DNA from 4 places in the Halopseudomonas xinjiangensis genome. Region 3 is predicted to be linked to each of the others. Evidence: predicted binding sites of a transcription regulator. Region 3 holds the regulator's gene; each other region holds the start of a gene.
The links. Region 3 encodes sigma-54, which starts transcription at its own class of promoters, with help from an activator protein. Its sites were predicted from a motif close to ANTGGCATNNANNTTGCTNT; they were not measured.

Region 1: the regulator sigma-54 is predicted to act here: its motif matches at 1,776-1,795, upstream of fliD (flagellar filament capping protein FliD).
Region 2: the regulator sigma-54 is predicted to act here: its motif matches at 1,513-1,532, upstream of glnA (glutamate--ammonia ligase).
Region 4: the regulator sigma-54 is predicted to act here: its motif matches at 2,445-2,464, upstream of BLT85_RS01480 (pilin).

Annotation. Positions count from the first base shown of each region.
Region 1 covers NZ_LT629736.1:3,402,524-3,407,243, reverse strand. The annotation lists gene fliS (flagellar export chaperone FliS) at 1-347, opposite strand, end outside; gene fliD (flagellar filament capping protein FliD) at 344-1,693, opposite strand; gene flgN (flagellar export chaperone FlgN) at 1,936-2,376, opposite strand; gene flgM (flagellar biosynthesis anti-sigma factor FlgM) at 2,373-2,651, opposite strand; gene fliJ (flagellar export protein FliJ) at 2,724-3,149, opposite strand; gene fliI (flagellar protein export ATPase FliI) at 3,146-4,480, opposite strand; gene fliH (flagellar assembly protein FliH) at 4,477-4,720, opposite strand, start outside.
Region 2 covers NZ_LT629736.1:2,901,537-2,906,256, forward strand. The annotation lists gene thiI (tRNA uracil 4-sulfurtransferase ThiI) at 1-1,314, opposite strand, end outside; gene glnA (glutamate--ammonia ligase) at 1,624-3,027, shown strand; gene BLT85_RS13600 (DUF4124 domain-containing protein) at 3,167-3,817, shown strand; gene glnL (nitrogen regulation protein NR(II)) at 4,139-4,720, shown strand, end outside.
Region 3 covers NZ_LT629736.1:2,507,519-2,512,238, forward strand. The annotation lists gene BLT85_RS11590 (KdsC family phosphatase) at 1-183, shown strand, start outside; gene lptC (LPS export ABC transporter periplasmic protein LptC) at 180-761, shown strand; gene lptA (lipopolysaccharide transport periplasmic protein LptA) at 748-1,278, shown strand; gene lptB (LPS export ABC transporter ATP-binding protein) at 1,271-1,996, shown strand; gene BLT85_RS11610 (RNA polymerase factor sigma-54) at 2,084-3,583, shown strand; gene hpf (ribosome hibernation promoting factor) at 3,663-3,971, shown strand; gene ptsN (PTS IIA-like nitrogen regulatory protein PtsN) at 3,993-4,448, shown strand; gene rapZ (RNase adapter RapZ) at 4,451-4,720, shown strand, end outside.
Region 4 covers NZ_LT629736.1:312,353-317,072, forward strand. The annotation lists gene BLT85_RS01470 (type II secretion system F family protein) at 1-542, opposite strand, end outside; gene pilB (type IV-A pilus assembly ATPase PilB) at 546-2,246, opposite strand; gene BLT85_RS01480 (pilin) at 2,507-2,932, shown strand; gene BLT85_RS01485 (hypothetical protein) at 3,642-3,911, shown strand; gene BLT85_RS01490 (efflux RND transporter periplasmic adaptor subunit) at 4,413-4,720, shown strand, end outside.

The sequences.
Region 1 (4,720 bases), 900 kb from region 3:
AACGCAATGACCTCATCGATACCCTCGACCGACAGCGTGACGCTGACATCTGAAAGGCGGTAAATGCAGTAGTCGTACAGCCGCGCGAGCCCGGCCACCACTTCCCCGCCGTTGTCGAAATCCAGCGCACTGCTGAGGCCGTTGAGGATGTTCATGCACTTTTCCAGCGACGCGCCTTTCTGCTGGTAGCGTCGGCCTTCGATATGCCCGCGTGCGCGGGCCAGCTCGTCGAGCAAGCCATCGACCAGGACCAGTACGAGATCATAGGGAGAGGCCGATGCGGCCTTGGCTTCGAGGTCTACCGAGCGATACTGCTCGTAGCTGTCTTCAAGGAGGAAATCGTTCATGCAAACGTGCTCTGTGATTGTTGCGTGGCAAACATGCCCTGGGTCTGCTCCATCGCCTGCATCATCTGCATCATGCTGGTGAACTGGGTCAGATAGCGGGCGTAGCTGCGGTCGTATTGCTGTTCAATGAGGGCCATCTGGCTTTCGTTACGGCGAAGCGCCATGTCCACGCTGTCCTTGCGGCTTTTCATCACGCCGTTGGTGGAGTTGGTGTACAGGCCGAGCTTCTCTTCCAGCGTCGCGAGGAGATTGTTCTCTCCGGCGAACAGCTGATCGAACGCGTCGGGATCGGCGGCGACCGCCTTTTCCAGCTTCGCGGTGTCCAGCTGCAGCAGACCGTTACGATCGGAGCTGATGCCAAAGTCCATCAGCCGCGCGCCTCCGAACACGTTGCGCAGTTCGCGATTGACCATGCTCTCGATCGACCGAATGGTTGAGTCGCCGGCCAACGGCCCGCGCTTAGCGCTTTCGTTTCCACTGGCGGTGAGGCTGTCGAAGCTGGCCATCAGTGCATTGACCGCATCGACGAACGTCTTCGCCTTGGCTTTGGTTGCTTCGCCATCCTGTCCGATGGTGACGCTCAACGGGGTTTCGCCCGCGGCATGCACGCGCTGGAAAGTCAGACTCACGCCATCGACCAGGTTATCGAAGGTGTTGCTTGAGCTAACCAGCTCCATGCCGGTAGCACCGCCCAGGCGAACCTTGGCGTCGCTCGCTGCGGTCAGCTCGGTCTGACCATCGAGCACGGTCTGAAAGCCTGCATCGGTCGAACTCAATGTGAGGGCATTGGCGGTGCCACTGGCGTCACTGGTGAGTACCAGCGATACCTGGCCACCGTTGCTCACCAGCGTCGTGCTGACACCCGTGTTGTCGGCGGCCTGGTTGATCGCCGTTGACAGTTCAGCCGGTGTTATCTGGCCGTCCGCGTCAGAATCAGCGGTGCTCAGGTTGATAGCGAACTGCTGCGTACCCACACTGATCTTGAAGTCACCAGTGGTCGCCGCGCTGATCGGCTGCATGTTGGTCAAAGCCATCTGGTGCTGGCTGGCCAGCTGCTCCACGACGAACTGATAGGTGCCCGGCACCGCCGTTGTGCCCACGGTAGCCGTAGCCACGCCTTCCTGACTCATGGTCGCCTTGTTCACCAGCATGGAAGCGGTACCCACGCCTTTCAGATCACGCACCGCGGTGCGGAAGGTCTTCAGGGCGCTATCCAGCTTGTTCAGCGCATCGAGCTGGCCGCGATAAAGCGCCTCTTTACGGTCGAACCGAGCCAGCGGGGCCTGCACCTCGTATTGGGCCAACTGCGTAGCCATGCTTTGCGCGTAATTGGAATCAAAGTTCATCGTGGGTATCCTCTTCCTAGTAGATAGCAACTACCGTGCCAAGCCAGAATCTGTTGTTTTATATAGGTTTTTTCTCAGGGACAGAGCAACTTCCTTTCCCATCGGCGGCAAGCGGAACCCACAGCGGAAATGAATTTTCCGCTGCCGGGCGAAAGCCGGCCTGATGGACAATACAGGCGACGCGGAAGGGGAAATGATTAAGACAGAACAACGAGGATGCGACAGATCCCGGCGAAACCGGATCAGTAGTACTGGGGAGCGTAGATATCGGCCTGGGCAGTCTGGCCAAGCAGGTGGTCAAGGATGGAATGCTGCATTGCCAGCAGCTGAGCGTTGTAGTCGTTCTGTTGCCGGCAGGCGTCGACCAGCCGGCCAAGCTGCGCCCAGCCAGCTTCCAATCCGTCGCGCACTTCGCGACCGCACGAGGCGAAGAGGATATTCATGCCCTGCTCCTCGGCTTTCAGCGAAAACGCCGAGAGTATACGACTCCGCCGCTGAGCGCGGGCCGAGGCTTGTTCGACGAGTACGGCAATGGCGTGATTGGTATCTTCGACCGCCTGCGCGTCACGTTGCAGCAGCTGCACATGCAGCGACTGGCTCAACGCCAACAGTTGGCGATAGCTGACCAGGTCCTGCTGGATATCCTGATCAAGTGCCGCCAGCAGGCGATCCCGCGAGTTCAACGACGGCTGCCCCGATGGAAGGCCAGCATATCGGTGGCGAGATTCTGCGGACTGGTGTCGAGGCTGCCTTCGGCCAGTGCCTGCCGCAGCGCGGCAACGCGATCCATGTCCACCTCGGGCAGCGCCTGCAGCGCTGCATGCAAGGCGTCCGGTCGCACGGCTGGAGCCTGGACGGGAGACGCCGGTTTGGCGACAGCCGAACGCTCGCCAACCTGTGCGGCGCTGGTGTCGGTGATCGGCCGTGAGCCGGTGATGCTGGGCCTGGTGATGTCCATGATTACGTCCAACGAGTGTGATTGAAACCTACAGGCGACCGCAGCGCACCAGCGATTAAATCTTTTTTCACATCAGATTTCGTGGGCGCGCAGCCATGCCTGTGAAGCCAGGCCATCCTGAATCTTCTGCTCGTGCCTGGCAAGCTCCTGACTCCACTCCTGGACCTTGCCGTCGAGCACTTGGGTGATGACCTTTTCGTTGCGCCGGGCGGCGAGCAATTCTTCGCGGATGCGCTCCAGCCCCGCTTCCGCCACCGCCAGCTCGCGTCGCTGCAGCTCGATCATCTTGTGCAGCGTCGCCTTGTAACGATGCTGGTTGTCCCGTTGCAAGGGCGTGGTCATCGGCGCGGTGTAACTACACAGCCTGCTCAGACCTTCGATATTGTTGCGATAACGCTGGCAGAGGCTCTGCTGATAGCCGACCCGACCGAGCATCTGCTGGACAGTATTGTTGCGTAGCTGCGCCAGGCGCGAGAGCGTCTGTATCTGTTCTTTCATGCGGGACTCTTGACCAGCTTGGTTAGCGCCGCAACGCTCTGTTCGAACTCGGCCTCATCGCGCACTTCCTGGCGCAGAAAGCGTTCGATGCGTGGCGCCAGCTGTACCGATCGATCCGTTTTACCGTCCATGCCGGGCGTATAGCCCCCCAGCGGAATCATCTCCCGAATCTTTTCGAAGGTGCTGTACAGCTCCTTGAGTTTGCGTGCCGCGGCCTGATGTTCCGGGCTCGTCACCTGTGACATGCAGCGGCTGACCGAGGCGGCAATATCGATCGCCGGATAATGGCCGACATCCGCCAGCTTGCGGGACAGCACGATATGTCCGTCGAGGATCGCCCGGGCGCAGTCGACCACCGGATCCTGCTGGTCGTCGCCTTCGGCCAGTACGGTGTACAGCGCACTCAGGCTGCCGCGGATGGCGTCGCCGTTGCCGGCACTCTCGACCAGTTCAGGCAAGAGGCCGAACACGGACGGAGGGTAGCCCTTGGTCGCCGGTGGCTCGCCGAGCGCCAGGGCGATTTCACGCTGAGCCATAGCGTAACGGGTCAGCGAATCCACCAGCAGCAGGACATCATTGCCCTGGTCGCGAAAATAAGCGGCGATGCTGTGACACAGCTCGGTCGCCTTGAGTCGCATCAGCGGCGACTCGTTGGCCGGCGCAACCACCACGACGGCCTTCTTCAGCCCTTCCGGGCCGAGCGAGTGCAACAGGAATTCCTGCACCTCGCGGCCACGTTCGCCGATCAACCCGACCACCACGACATCGGCCTTGGTCTGGCGGGTAATCATGCCCAGCAATACGCTCTTGCCGACGCCGCTACCGGCGAACAGACCGACCCGTTGGCCCTTGCCAAGCGTCAGCATGGAATTGATCGCGCGCACGCCAACGTCCAATGGTTCGCTGACCGGTTGCCGGCGCAGCGGGTGTACGTTGGGCAACTCGGTGGGCAACACGTCGCGGCCGTCGAGCTTGCCCAGCTCGTCCAGCGGCTCGCCAAGCCCATTGACCACGCGGCCGAGCCAGGACTCGTCGATATGCAGCACGGCTTCGTCCTTGGCCGGGAACACCCGCGAGCCGGCAGTCAGCCCGACCGGCTTCTTGAATGGCATCAGATAGGTAATATCCCGATCGAAGCCCACCACCTGAGCTTCCAGCATGCTGCCATCGCCCTGCTCGACCAGACATCGCTGGCCTGTCATGCGCTGACAGCCGAGACTTTCCAGCAGCAGACCGGATACCCGCACCAGGCGGCCGCTGACCTTGGCCAGCTGCACGTTCTCCAGCGAGCGCAGCGCATCATCGAGACTGAACGCCTCGCGTACGCTCATGCCTTGGCGACCTTCAAGTGTTCGGCCAGCGTATCCATGCACGAGTCCAGCCGCTGCTGGCAACCGATGTCCGCCTCGGCTTGGTCGGTAATCACGCGGCACTCACCCAGCGCCAGACGCTCGCTGGGCACCAGGCGCCAGCCTTCGGCACGCTCCGGATCGATGTCCTTGATGCGCGCGTACTCTTCGGGGTTGAGCAGAATCTGCACCTCGCCCTGATCCCCCGGCATGCTCGCCAAT
Region 2 (4,720 bases), 390 kb from region 3:
TTCATAGAACGGTATCGGCTTGACTTCCACGCCCTCGATGACAAACGGTGCCTGCTCCCGCTCGTCCGGATGGCGAATGTCGATTACCACCTGCCCGGTCAGCGCCTGGTCAACGACTTCCACGTCACTCATACCCTCCATCGGCTGCTCCAGCTCTTCGCATTCATGATAGCCGGCCGCGGCGATCGCCGCGTCGAGTATCTCGAAGTCGAAGTTGGCTTCGGCCGTCTCGACCTGATTCGGCGTACTGCGGATCGCCGGGCTCACCGAGATGATCCCGCAATACTCGGGCATGCTGCTGGCAAAGCCTTCGGTGCCGATCTCGCGCGCGGTCCGGATGATGTCGGTCTTGCTGGTGGTAATCAGCGGTCGCAGCACCAGCAGGTCACTGGCCTTGTCAATCACGCGCAGATTGGGCAGCGTCTGGCTGGCGACCTGCGCAATGGCCTCGCCGGTCACCAGCGCATCGAGCCCCAGCCGCCAGGCGACCCGGTTCGCTGCGCGCAGCATCATGCGCTTGAGCACCACGCCCATCAACGGGTTGTCGATGTTCGTCAGCAGCTCGGCGACCACGCCTTCGAAGGGCACGCTGATAAAGCGCAAGCGATGGCTGCTCGCGTAGCGTTCCCACATGTAGTGAGCAACCTGGCGCACGCCCAGTTCGTGCGCACGGCCGCCCATATTGAAGAAGATGAAATGCGGCAGCAGGCCACGCTGAAGCATCTGATAGGCGGCGACGGTCGAGTCGAAGCCGCCAGAGAGCAGGCACAACACCGGCTCCTGCGTTCCGAGCGGAAAGCCGCCCATGCCCTCGTGCCGCTTCTGAATGAGCAACACGCGCTGGTCGCGAATCTCGACGTTAACCCATACCTGCGGATTCTTCAGCGATACGCCTGCTGCGCCGCAGCGCTCGAACAGCTCCGAGCCCAGGAAGGCAGCCGCCTCGGGCGAGCTGAATGGATGCGTACCGACGCGACGGCAGCGTACCGCAAAGGTCTTGCCTCGGATCTGCTCACCCACGTTTTCCACGCAGAGGTCGGCAAGCTGCTCCAGCGTATCCAACTCATACTCGTGCACTTCAACGAAGTGCGCGATGCCGGGCGTATTGCGCAGCCGCTCGATACAGCATTGCTGCAGCGTCGGGTCGGCACCCAGGCTGACTTCAAGGAAATCCCAATTGCCACTGACCCGCGCATCGCTGTCGATTGCCCTGAGGACGGCTTTCAGATTCCCCTTGAGCTGCTGAATGAAGCGCTTGCGCACAGGACGCGTCTTGATGGTGATTTCGGGGAAAAACTTTATGATGAGTTTCATTAGCTGATGTAAGGTGCGCAAAAGCGGCGCATTATACGCCTGCTAACGCTGGTCGGCTAAACCTTGCGCACGCTGACCATGCACTATAGTTGTGCATCTGGCACCTGAAATGCACTCATAGAGTGCACAACAATGGTGCGCCACACCCGCGGAGCCGGCGTCATAGCTGTAGAGCGGGCCTTTCAGAGCATGCTCCGAAATGGCACATCTTTTGCTCTGTTGTAATGCAAGCGGATCAACGGTAAGTCCCGCTCAAAATTTGAGGCGCCGGGCCAGAAGCCCGGCATATGATTCCTGTTGGAGGAAAACATGTCGAAAGCGATTCAACTGATCAAAGAGTTCGAAGTGAAGTGGGTTGACCTGCGCTTCACCGACACCAAGGGTAAGCAGCAGCACGTCACCATGCCTGCTCGCGACGTCAACGAAGACTTCTTCGAAGAAGGCAAGATGTTCGACGGCTCTTCGATCGCTGGCTGGAAAGGCATCGAAGCTTCCGACATGATTCTGATGCCCGATGACAGCACGTCCGTACTCGATCCGTTCACCGAAGAGCCGACACTGATTATCGTCTGCGACATCATCGAGCCCTCGACCATGCAGGGTTATGACCGCGATCCACGCGGCATCGCTCACCGCGCCGAAGAGTATCTGAAGTCCACCGGCATCGGTGATACCGTATTCGTTGGTCCAGAGCCTGAATTCTTCGTCTTTGACGAAGTGAAGTTCAAGTCCGACATCTCCGGCTCCATGTTCAAGATCTTCTCCGAGCAGGCTTCCTGGAATACCGACGCCGACATCGAAACCGGCAACAAGGGTCACCGTCCGGGCGTCAAGGGTGGCTATTTCCCGGTTCCGCCGGTCGATCACGATCACGAAATCCGTACTGCCATGTGCAACGCCCTGGAAGAAATGGGCCTGCAGGTCGAAGTTCACCACCACGAAGTGGCAACTGCCGGCCAGAACGAAATCGGCGTGCTGTTCAACACGCTGACCAAGAAGGCTGACGAAGTACAGACGCTGAAGTATTGCGTGCACAACGTTGCCGACGCGTACGGCAAGACCGCGACCTTCATGCCCAAGCCGCTTTACGGCGACAATGGTTCCGGTATGCACGTGCACATGTCCATCTCCAAGGATGGCAAGAACACCTTCGCTGGCGAAGGCTACTCCGGCCTGTCCGATACCGCTTTGTACTTCATTGGCGGCATCATCAAGCACGGCAAGGCACTGAACGGCTTCACCAACCCGTCGACCAACTCGTACAAGCGTCTGGTCCCCGGTTTCGAAGCACCGGTCATGCTGGCCTACTCTGCGCGCAACCGTTCGGCCTCGATCCGTATTCCGTACGTATCCAGCCCGAAGGCGCGCCGTATCGAAGCCCGCTTCCCGGATCCGGCTGCCAACCCCTACCTGTGCTTCGCCGCGCTGTTGATGGCTGGCCTGGATGGCATCCAGAACAAGATTCACCCTGGCGATGCTGCTGACAAGAACCTGTATGACCTGCCGCCGGAAGAAGCGGACAAGATCCCACAGGTTTGCGGCAGCCTGAAGGAAGCTCTGGAATCGCTGGACGCCGATCGCGGCTTCCTGACCAAGGGCGGCGTATTCACTGACGAGTTCATCGATGCCTACATCGAGCTGAAGGCGGCCGAGGAAATCAAGGTGCGCACCTTCGTTCACCCGCTGGAATACGACCTGTACTACAGCGTCTGAACCTGGTTCAGCCACTGCAGTCGAAAAAGGGTGCCCTTCGGGCGCCCTTTTTTTTCGCCTGTCCGACGGGCGCTGCCGTGCTCTTGCCAGTATTGCGATCCGATGCGACGCTTGGCCCATCGTCAAAGGAGTGAAACAGATGCTTTGCACAACCCGAGTTGCTGTCCTCTCGCTGATCTCAGCGTTACTCGCCCTGCCGGTCCAGGCCGAGGTCTATACTTGGACCGACGCCCAAGGTAATCGCCACTATTCGGATCAGCAGCCGGCGGATGGCCAGGGCAAGACGGTCGAGGTACCGAAGGTCAATACCATTGAACCACCCCCGGACCGGCCGGACCTGGACCGCTCTAGCTCCGACTCCGGGAACAGCGGATCGGGCTCGCAACAGGCCAGTTACCGCCGACTGGCGATCACCAGCCCATCCACTGACGAGCCCGTCCGCGCCAACGACGGGAGTGTCATGCTTACCGTCGAAACCGATCCGCCCCTGAGCAGCAATCACCTGCTACGTGTCGAGATGGATGGCGAGCCAACCGATGTCAGCACCCCGGGCATCGGACAATCGACCTATCAGCTCGTCTTGCCGAATGTAGATCGGGGCAGCCACGCAGTCTCTGTAGCGGTAGTCAACGCCCGCGGCGAGACGCTGCAGCGCAGCGAACCGGTACTGCTCCATGTACAACGCACTTCGCTCAACCAGCCCGGACGTGGCGGGGCCAATCAGGCGCCGACCGCTCCCGCAGCGCCGCGGGCCCCGAACGTACCCGCTCCGAGGGCGAGCGGTACCTGAGACGCTTCTCGGCCCAGCGATCAGGCGCACCTTTTTGGTGCGCTTTTCGTTTATGGGTGTCATTCTTTGTGCGTCCGAGCATCCTGGCGCCCTGCATCAAGGCTCGAGCCTGCGAGCGATCCGCCTTGACGCGGTGCGCCAGCCCGGAGCGATGCTCCTTGACCCTGTCCGCGTGCGCCGCACGGCGCCGTGTCTGCCCTACCGGCGTCCCGGCACCTCACATGCTAGGTGTGCCGGCGCGGCGCGGTGCAAAGTAAATCGCACAACGCCCCGTATTGGTTCGCTTCTTGCATTTCCATGCATCACACTATGGATGCCGCTATGCTGCCTGACCGTTACCTTCGACAGATTCTCGACAACCTCACCACAGCTGTGATGCTGCTCGACGGCGAGCTTTGTCTGACCTACCTGAACCCGGCCGCGGAAGTACTACTGGCGGTCAGCGGGCAACGTGTGCTACGCCAGCCGATGGGCGAGCTTTTCAGCGATACCAGTGCAACCCTGGCCTCGTTGGGCAACTCGTTGCGTACCGGAGACCCCTTTACCAAGCGCGAGGCGCAGTTGAATCTCGCCAACGGCCAGGCATTGATGGTCGATTATTCGGTGACGCCAATCACGACAGGCGAGCGCAACTGGGTGTTGATGGAACTGTATCCCCGTGACCGCCTGTTGCGTATCACCAAGGAAGAGGCGCAACTGTCCAAGCAGGAAGTCACCAAGGTTCTGGTGCGGGGGTTAGCCCACGAAATCAAGAACCCATTGGGGGGCATTCGCGGGGCAGCTCAATTACTGGCTCGCGAACTTCCTGACCAGTCGCTCAAGGATTACACCGACGTGATCATCGCCGAGGCCGACCGGTTGCGAAATCTCGTCGACCGCATGCTCGGCCCGTATCGCCCACCG
Region 3 (4,720 bases):
GACCTGCAGGTAATGCGCCGGGTGGGTCTGGGCATGGCAGTGGCCACGGCTGACTCCTTCGTCCGCGAACACGCTCATGGCATCACCCTGGCCGCTGGCGGACAAGGCGCGGCACGGGAGTTCTGCGAGCTGATCATGCGCGCCCAGGGCACGCTCGAACAGGCCCGGGCGGCGTATCTGTGATCATCAAGCTGCCTCGATATGTGGTACTTGCGATCGTCGTCGGCACCGGAGTCCTGGCCGCGTTGGCCATGGGGTACTGGAACATCCGCCCCGCCAGCTTCCAGCCTGATCCTCTGGTAATCGACCCGCGGCAACCGGATTTCTTCATGGAAAACGCGCGCATTCGCAAGCTCAATGTCGAAGGTACGGTTTCCTACGAACTGACTACCGAGCGCGCCACCCATCTGGCTAGCGATGAAAGCACGCTGCTCGAAGAGCCTTACCTGGTATTTTTCCGCAAGGGCGAGCCCCAGCCATGGGAGCTGCGGGCACGCCATGGCCAGGCGGATGCAGGCGGCGACCGTGTGCGCCTGACTGAAGAAGTCGAGCTTCAGCAGAAACTTCCCGACCGGGCGCTCACCCAGCTCACCACCTCGCTGCTGGACGTGTATCCGCAGCGCGATTATGCCGAGACCGACCAACCGGTTAGAATCGAAGCGGCCAATGGCGTGACGACTGCGGTCGGCATGCAGGTTCAGTTCAATGACGGCACCATGACGCTGCTGTCCAACGTAAGAGGCGAACATGAGGTGCGTTAAAGCCATACTCGCTGCCGCGATGCTCGGAGCCAGCCTGCCGGCAATGGCGCTGCCCGAAGACAGCGAACAGCCGATTCGCATACAGGCCGATACCGCCAGGCTGGACGAGCGTCGCAACGTAGCGGTCTACACCGGCGACGTGATCATCACCCAGGGCAGCATGCGCCTTACCGGCCAGGAGGTAACCCTGACCACGGATGCCGACGGCGCCGTGACCAAGGTCGTCAGCAAAGGCAGTCCGGCTACCTTCGTGCAGACGCCGCAGCCTGGCCAGACGCCCGTCAATGGACGCGGTCGAACGATCGAATACCACGCCACCGATGAAACGGTAGTGATGATCGACAACGCGCATCTGGAGCAGGACGGCAACACCTTCCAGGGCGACTATGTCAGTTACGACGTAGCGCGCCAGGTCGTCGATGCCGGTCGCACTGCAGGCGCGCAGGGAACTGGGCAGCAGCGCATCGAGATGGTCATTCAACCACGTCGCCGGAACGAGCCCGCCACCAATGAGTAAGCTCGAAGCGCGGCATCTGGCCAAGGCATACAAAGCACGCAAGGTAGTGCGCGACGTCTCGGTGGCCATCCACAGCGGCGAGGTGGTCGGCCTGCTCGGCCCCAACGGCGCAGGCAAGACCACCTGTTTCTACATGATCGTCGGGCTGGTCAAGGCCGACGAGGGCAACATTCTGATCAATGACGTCGATGTTACCAAGCTGCCTATGCACGGCCGGGCACGTCAGGGCATCGGATATTTGCCGCAGGAAGCTTCCATCTTCCGCAAACTCACGGTCGGCCAGAACATCATGGCGATCCTGGAGACGCGAAAGGACCTGAACGCCAAGGGGCGAGAAGGCAAACTCGAATCACTCTTGCGCGAGTTTCATATCCACCACCTCAAGGACAGTCTTGGCATGAGCCTGTCAGGCGGAGAACGGCGGCGCGCCGAGATCGCCCGGGCCTTGGCGACGGAGCCCAAGTTCATTCTGCTCGACGAGCCCTTCGCCGGGGTGGACCCGATTTCGGTCAACGACATCAAGCAGATCATCCAGCACCTGCGCGACAAGGGCATCGGCGTACTGATCACGGACCACAACGTGCGTGAAACGCTGGATATCTGCGACAAGGCATACATCGTCAATGACGGTCACATCATTGCCGAAGGCAATGCAGAAACCGTACTCTCGAACCAGACGGTCCGTGATGTGTACCTCGGTCATGCCTTCCGCCTGTAACTGGCTCGGTGATTCAGGCATGCTAAAGGCATCGGGCCACATTCTCGGTCAGGGCATCATCCAGCGCACAGGGTACTTCACCGCATAATGAAACCATCGCTCGTCCTCAAGATGGGGCAGCAGCTGACCATGACGCCTCAGCTGCAGCAAGCCATCCGACTCCTTCAGCTCTCCAGTCTCGACCTCCAACAGGAAGTCCAGGAGGCACTGGAAGCCAACCCCATGCTGGAAATGGCCGATGATGGTGACGACGAGTACGGTTCAGGCTCCCACGAGCAATCTTCCGATGGAGACGACGCCCCGGCGGTGACCATTCCCGAGCCAGTCGAGCTCGACTCCATCGAGCAGCATGGTCAGGGTGAGGAAGGCAACTGGAACGAGCAGATTCCCACTGAGCTGCCAGTCGATACCCAATGGGAAGATGTGTACCAGACTTCTGCCAGTTCATTGCCGAGCAATGACGACGAAGACTGGGACTTTACCGCTCGCACCGGGACCGGCGAGACGCTTCAGAGCCACCTGGAGTGGCAGCTCAACCTCATTCCCTTGTCAGAAACTGATTACCAGATTGCCTTGGCGCTGATCGATGGCATCAACCCGGACGGCTATCTGAGCGAATCGCTCGAAGAAATCCTCACCTCGCTTGATCCGGAGCTTGAGGTAGAACTCGACGAAGTCGAGATGGTGCTTCACCGGATTCAGCAATTCGAGCCGGTCGGCGTCGGCGCACGTGACCTGCGCGAATGTCTGCTTCTGCAATTGAGACAGTTGCCTGCCGACACGCCGATGCTGGAACAGGCCACGCGTGTGGTGAAGGACCATCTGGAGCTGCTCGGCAACCGCGATTTCGCTCAGTTGATGCGGCGCTCCAAACTCAAGGAAGACCAGCTTCGCGATGCTGTTGCGCTGATCCAGACGCTCAACCCGCGTCCCGGATCGGAGATCGCCTCGGGCGATGCCGAATACGTCATTCCCGATGTGATCGTGCGCCGCGACACCAATCGCTGGATCGTCGAGCTGAACCAGGACGCCGTCCCCAAGGTACGCGTGAACGGCCATTACGCATCAATGGTCCGCCGCGCTGACAGCAGCGAAGACAACACCTACCTGCGCAACCATCTGCAGGAGGCCCGCTGGTTCATCAAGAGCCTGCAGAGCCGCAACGAAACGCTGATGAAGGTCGCCACGCAGATCGTCGAGCATCAGCGCGGCTTCCTCGAGCACGGCGAAGAAGCCATGAAGCCACTGGTATTGCACGACATCGCCGAAGCGGTCGGCATGCACGAATCGACAATTTCGCGCGTCACGACGCAGAAATACATGCACACGCCGCGGGGAATCTTCGAACTCAAGTACTTCTTCTCCAGCCATGTCGGCACCACCGAAGGCGGGGAATTTTCCTCGACCGCCATTCGCGCACTGATCAAGAAACTGGTTGCAGCAGAAAACCCGAAGAAACCATTGAGCGACAGCAAGATCGCTGGTTTACTGGAAGAACAGGGAATATCGGTAGCCCGCAGAACGATTGCCAAATATCGCGAGTCGCTCAACATCGCGCCGTCGAGCGAACGCAAGCGGTTGGTGTGACCAGCCGGGATTTTCAGGTGGCACCATCGGGTGACAGTCAGCGTCGCCCCGCTATATCAAGCCAATCAGGAGAAGCCGTATGCAATTGAACATCAGCGGTCATCAACTAGACATCACCGACAGCCTGCGCGACTACGTCACGGAAAAGATGTCACGGCTCGAGCGACATTTCGACAAAATCACCAACGTGCAGGTCATCCTGGAAGTCGAAAAGGTACGGCAAAAGGCAGAGGCCATTCTTCACGTGGCCGGAGGCGAAGTCGTCGCCAATGCTGAAGCGACCGATATGTATGCAGCTATCGACCTGCTTACTGACAAACTGGACCGTCAGTTGATCAAGCACAAGGAAAAGAACATCAACCGCCTTCAAGGCGCCAACGACCGCTAAGGCCGCATACGCCGAAGACCCATGCAAATAGACCATATCCTCACCCCCGAGCGCACCTTTGCCGGTGTGCAGGGGGGCTCGAAGAAACGTGTGCTGGAGCAGATCGGCAAGTTGATTGCCCAGCACACCAACCTTGACCCTGATGCCATCTACGAAAACCTGATCGCTCGGGAGCGACTCGGCTCGACTGGCTTCGGCAACGGTATCGCTATTCCGCACAGCCGCTTGGCCGGCTGTGATCGTGCCATCGGCGCCCTGCTGCAACTGGAGAGCAAGATCGATTTCGACGCGCTAGACGGCGAGCCGGTGGATCTGATCTTCGTGTTGCTGGTCCCACAACAGGCAACCGAGCAACACCTGCAGATTCTGAAGATGCTGGCCGAGAAGCTCGATCAGCAAAGCGTGCGCGAATCGCTGCGCGCCGCTCCCGACTCGCAGTCGCTCTACCAGGCGATGATCGGCGCGGGCGGAAACTGAGCGTGCGTCTGGTGGTGGTCAGTGGTCGCTCCGGCTCTGGAAAGAGTACGGCGCTGCACATGCTCGAAGACAACGGCTTCTACTGTATCGACAACCTGCCAGCCGGACTGTTGCCCGAATTGGCCAGACAGGCGAACCAGACCGATGTGCGCCTGCCCAAGGTTGCGATCAGTATCGATGCGCGGAATCTGCCCAGCGACCTGGCGCGCTTCCCGGCGCTGCTGCGCAAGGTCCGCGAAACAGGCACGCAGTGTGACGTACTGTTCCTCGCT
Region 4 (4,720 bases), 1.3 Mb from region 3:
TTTGCCTTCAGGGCCTCGGTCTTTTCCTTGTACGTCGCGATCCGGTCGAGAAGCGATTCCAGGCGGCCCGATTGCTCTCCCGACTCTACGAGATTGCAAAACAATTCATCGAAGTGTTTAGGGTGTTTTCTAAGCGAGTCCGCAAGCGTATTACCTCCGGCCACGTCCGTACGAATCTCGTCCACGAGCTTCCTGAGGTTGGGATTCTCTGCTCCTTCAGAGATGATTTCGAATGCTTGGACAATTGGAACACCCGACGCCATCATAGTTGCCAGCTGACGAGTGAAGAAGGCAACATCGAGCGGTTTCACCGGCTTTGCTCGTTTGGCAAAGAGGGTTGAGGACCGGCTCACTTTCGTGACGAGTATTCCCTGCTTGCGTAGTTGCGCTTTTACAAGCGCAGAGTTCGTACCTTGAATTTCACCTGAAATTTTAGTGCCTTTGCGATCTTTGCCTTCCCATTTGAAGGGGACGGTTTTCTCGGCTTTCGGCTTTCTTGCCGCCGGGGCGGGTTTCCGCTTTAACGCTGCTTGCTGCGCCATGACTTAATCCTTGGTCACTCGATTGACTTCCGCCAGGCTGGTGACGCCCTGTTCGGCCTTCATCAAGGCTGACTGGCGCAAGGTTCGGAAACCTTCCTGCTGGGCTACTTCTGAAATCTGTATGGAATTGCCGTCTTCCATGATGATGCGTTGCATGGCCGGGGTGATTCGCACCACCTCGTAAATACCAACACGTCCTTTATAACCGTCTTTACAATTTTCGCAACCAACCGGTTCGTAAATTGTCAACCCTGCAGCAATTTGGGCCTGAGTGAAACCTTCCTCGGTCAAAACGTCGCGCGGCAGGTCCGCCGATTTTTTGCACGTTTTACACAAACGTCGAGCAAGACGCTGGGCAATTATGAGATTCACAGAAGTCGCGATGTTGAACGCAGGCACCCCCATGTTGCGTAGGCGAGTCAGGGTTTCGGCGGCGCTGTTGGTGTGCAGCGTGGACATCACCATGTGGCCCGTCTGGGCAGCCTTGATGGCGATCTCGGCGGTTTCCAAGTCGCGTATCTCGCCCACCATGATCACGTCCGGATCCTGACGCAGGAATGCGCGCAGTGCCTGGGCAAAATCCAGACCCTGCTTCGGGTTAACGTTGACCTGGTTGATACCTTCCAGGTTGATTTCCACTGGGTCTTCGGCAGTGGAAATATTACGCTCCATGGTGTTCAGTATGTTCAGGCCGGTATACAGCGAGACGGTCTTGCCTGAGCCTGTCGGGCCTGTAACCAATATCATGCCTTGCGGCCGGGCGAGGGCAGACATGTACATCTCTTTCTGATCGTCTTCGTAGCCAAGCGCATCGATGCCGAGTTTGGCGCTTTCGGAATCCAGGATACGCAGAACGACTTTTTCCCCCCATAGCGTGGGCAGAGTGTTCACCCGAAAATCGATGGCCTTGTTCTTGGATATCTTCATCTTGATTCGGCCGTCTTGCGGTTTGCGTCGCTCGGCCATGTCCATGGATGACATAACCTTCAAGCGTGCCGCAATACGTACGCCAAGCTGGACCGGTGGCTTGGCAACCTCATGTAGGATGCCGTCTGTACGAAAACGTACCCGATACACCTTCTCATAAGGTTCAAAATGTAAGTCGGAGGAGCCCATTTTTACCGCGTCGAGAAGCATTTTGTTGACGAACCGAACGATGGGAGCGTCATCGGCGTCTGTGCCGGCGATTTCCTTTTTTTCCTCCTCGCCGGTTTGAATCTCAAGATCTTCGAGGTCGGCATCACCCATGTCACCGAAGCCGCCTGTTGGGCTGTCGAGGAATTTGTCGATAGCTGAACGTAGCTTATCGTCTTCAACCATCACCGCGTCGGTCATCAAGCCCGTATTGAACTGTATATCGCTAAGCGCTTGTTGGTTAGTCGGATCTGAAACAGCCAAATACAGGCGTGACCCGCGCTTGAAGAGCGGAAGCACATTGTGCTGACGAATCAGCTTCTCACTGACTAGATCGTGAGGTTGGTGTTCCTTGTCGACGACTGACAGATCGACATAGGGGTAGCCGAACTCTTCAGCGCAAACCATCGCCAGATCTCGCGCGCTGGCAAGCTTGTTCTGAACCAGATAGGTGATCAAAGGTATTTTATCGAGGTTAGCTTGCTTGCTAGCTTTGCCCGCGGTTTGTTGATCTACGAGCTGATCTTGGACGATCCTTCGTGCGAGGCCAGAGAGCGCTGGGGTTTCCATAGATGTGCTGCCGTTCAGAGTGATATTGCGCGACGACTATATTACAGGCCGCTGCAGCCTGCCCAGTATTTATCGACTGAACGGGAACTTCCTTTAACTGTGACGAAAAACGTCACTCTTTGACGTGGATGGCTGTCGTATTGGCTGACTTTGGAGTGCGCAGTAGCCTTGACCCGCGGCAGCTGCGTTTTTTTGCGAGTTGGCACATTACGTGCTTGGACAGAACTAGCCCAACGGCTAAATCACTCATGGAGAAAGAAATGAAAGCTCAAAAAGGTTTTACATTGATTGAACTGATGATCGTCGTAGCGATCATCGGTATTTTGGCCGCCATTGCACTGCCGGCTTACCAGGATTATACAGTCCGTGCACGTGTTTCAGAGGCTCTGGTACTGGGTTCTGGCGCCAAAGCAACAGTCGGCGAAAACATCGCGAACAATAACGGTATCGCGGCCGGTTCGTGCCTCGGCATTACACCAATTACGGCAGCTGAGTCGACCGACAACGTGGCTACTTTGGGCTGTACAGATAACACCGGCGTGATCACCATCGTGACTACCGCTCAAGCCGGGGCTGTTACTGTGGCTCTTACCCCTGCTTTCGCCGCGGGTGCCCCCATCACTTGGACTTGCGCGGTCGCTGATGCAGCTGACAATGCATTCGTTCCGTCGGAATGCCGTATCTAAGCTTATTCGGCTCAGATCGTCAGGTTGAGTAGACGCATAGCCCTGGTTGTTTAGCTGGGGCTTTGCTTTCGGCTAATCTTCTAAGCCTGCGCTTCAGCTCCGTTCGGGTTGCTCTCGGGTTTATCTTTCCTGATCCGCCTACGGAAATATTTCGTCGTCGCCAAATGGCAAGGTGTTGGGCTGCGGCATGATCTAAGCTTAGCTCTCCTATGTAATGGAGGGTCCAATATGCCCTTTTTAGTTGTAGTCACAGTCAGTTTACGCTTGTCGCTTCCCGCCTACGCCATGTAAACAAAGGGGACGGATTTATTTTTCGCGTACGTAACTAAGGTTTCCATACGATAGACCGCGTCGCGGTCCAGCTCATTCGTAAATGCCTGCCAACACAACCAGCTCCGTCGTACATGGTCCTCGCCGCGCAATTGCGCCCGCATCAATGGGTTTTCAGTTCCTCTGCCGTAACCTAGAAAAACAGAGCGGGGCAGATTTATTTACGCATAGGTCGCCAGGCTTCCGTACGATAAGCCGCGTCGCGGTTTGCTCCATTCAAATGCTTCCCAAAATCATCAGCCTCGGTAGCAATTGCCGAGCAAGTGCCCCCCGCACCAACGATTTCTCAGTCTCTGCCTGCAGCGTGACCTCAAGGACCTTGGCTAATCGCCAACGTGCGCTAAGCTGAAGTATCGACACAGGTACGGAGTGACTCGCCATGCGTATTCCAGTGATTTTCCTCGCAAGCATCTTTTTCTGTTTGCCCGCCTACGCCATGCACTGCCCCAATGATATGGCCAAGATCGACCAGATTCTCGCAAATGATCCGCCACCGGACAAGGATGTGCTTCGCCAGGTGACCGAATTGCGCACTGAGGGCCAGGAAGCGCATGAAGCCGGGAATCACCAGGAGGCGGTCGACAAGCTGGGTGAAGCCCTGGAAATTCTCAAGGCCGAAACCGGTCGGGACGCCAAGCCGGCTGAGTAAGATGGGCATGGCTCGTTTGAGCATCGCCTTCACCTTCGGTAGCGGCTTGGCCGATAACAGTCGCCGAGGTTCCGTCTTAGCCGCTCCGCTCACCGAGCGGCTAAGACGGTCCTATGCCAGCTCGGTCTGCTCTTTTTCCTCTCGAAGCCCGAGCCGGTTCTCTAAATCTTGAACGGTTGCGTTTCACCGTGAACGATCGGCTGCGGCCTCCTTGATATGGCAGGGAATAACCGGATCAATGATCTCGCGACTGACCGCCTACCATGTTGCTGTCTTGCCGTTGATCCTGTTGCGGCCTCTGCCACTCGATCGACGACGTTCCCGTCCGTAAAACCAGCCTGCCGGCGTTGGAAATCATCAGACGTTTATCGCAAACGCCGGCGCTGCTATGACTCGCAGCTGCGGCTTTGCTCCTGATCAAGCCCCCACAACGAACAGCTTCCGCTAGCCCCATCCTTTGCGCGATGATTCGCCGAGAATCAGTAGCGGATTGAGGAATGAATGAACAAGCGCGCAAGAAGGGGGATTTGGCTGGTAGCACTGGTAATAGTGCTTGCCGTGGCATTGGCCGCAGGGTGGTACTGGACCCAACAAATCGAGACGCCACTGGGCGAGGCGGGGCAGGCAGGCGCGCTGCCCGAGCCGGTCATCCGTGAGTCTAAAGTCCAGCCCGGTGAGCAGGTACTGGTTGTGGCAGGGCAGTGGCGTGCACTGCGAGAGGCAACCGTGCGCACGCACAGTGCCGGCCAGATAGCCACCTGGAATGTGCAGGATGGCGCGATTGTCGAGGAGGGGGATCTGCTTGGGCA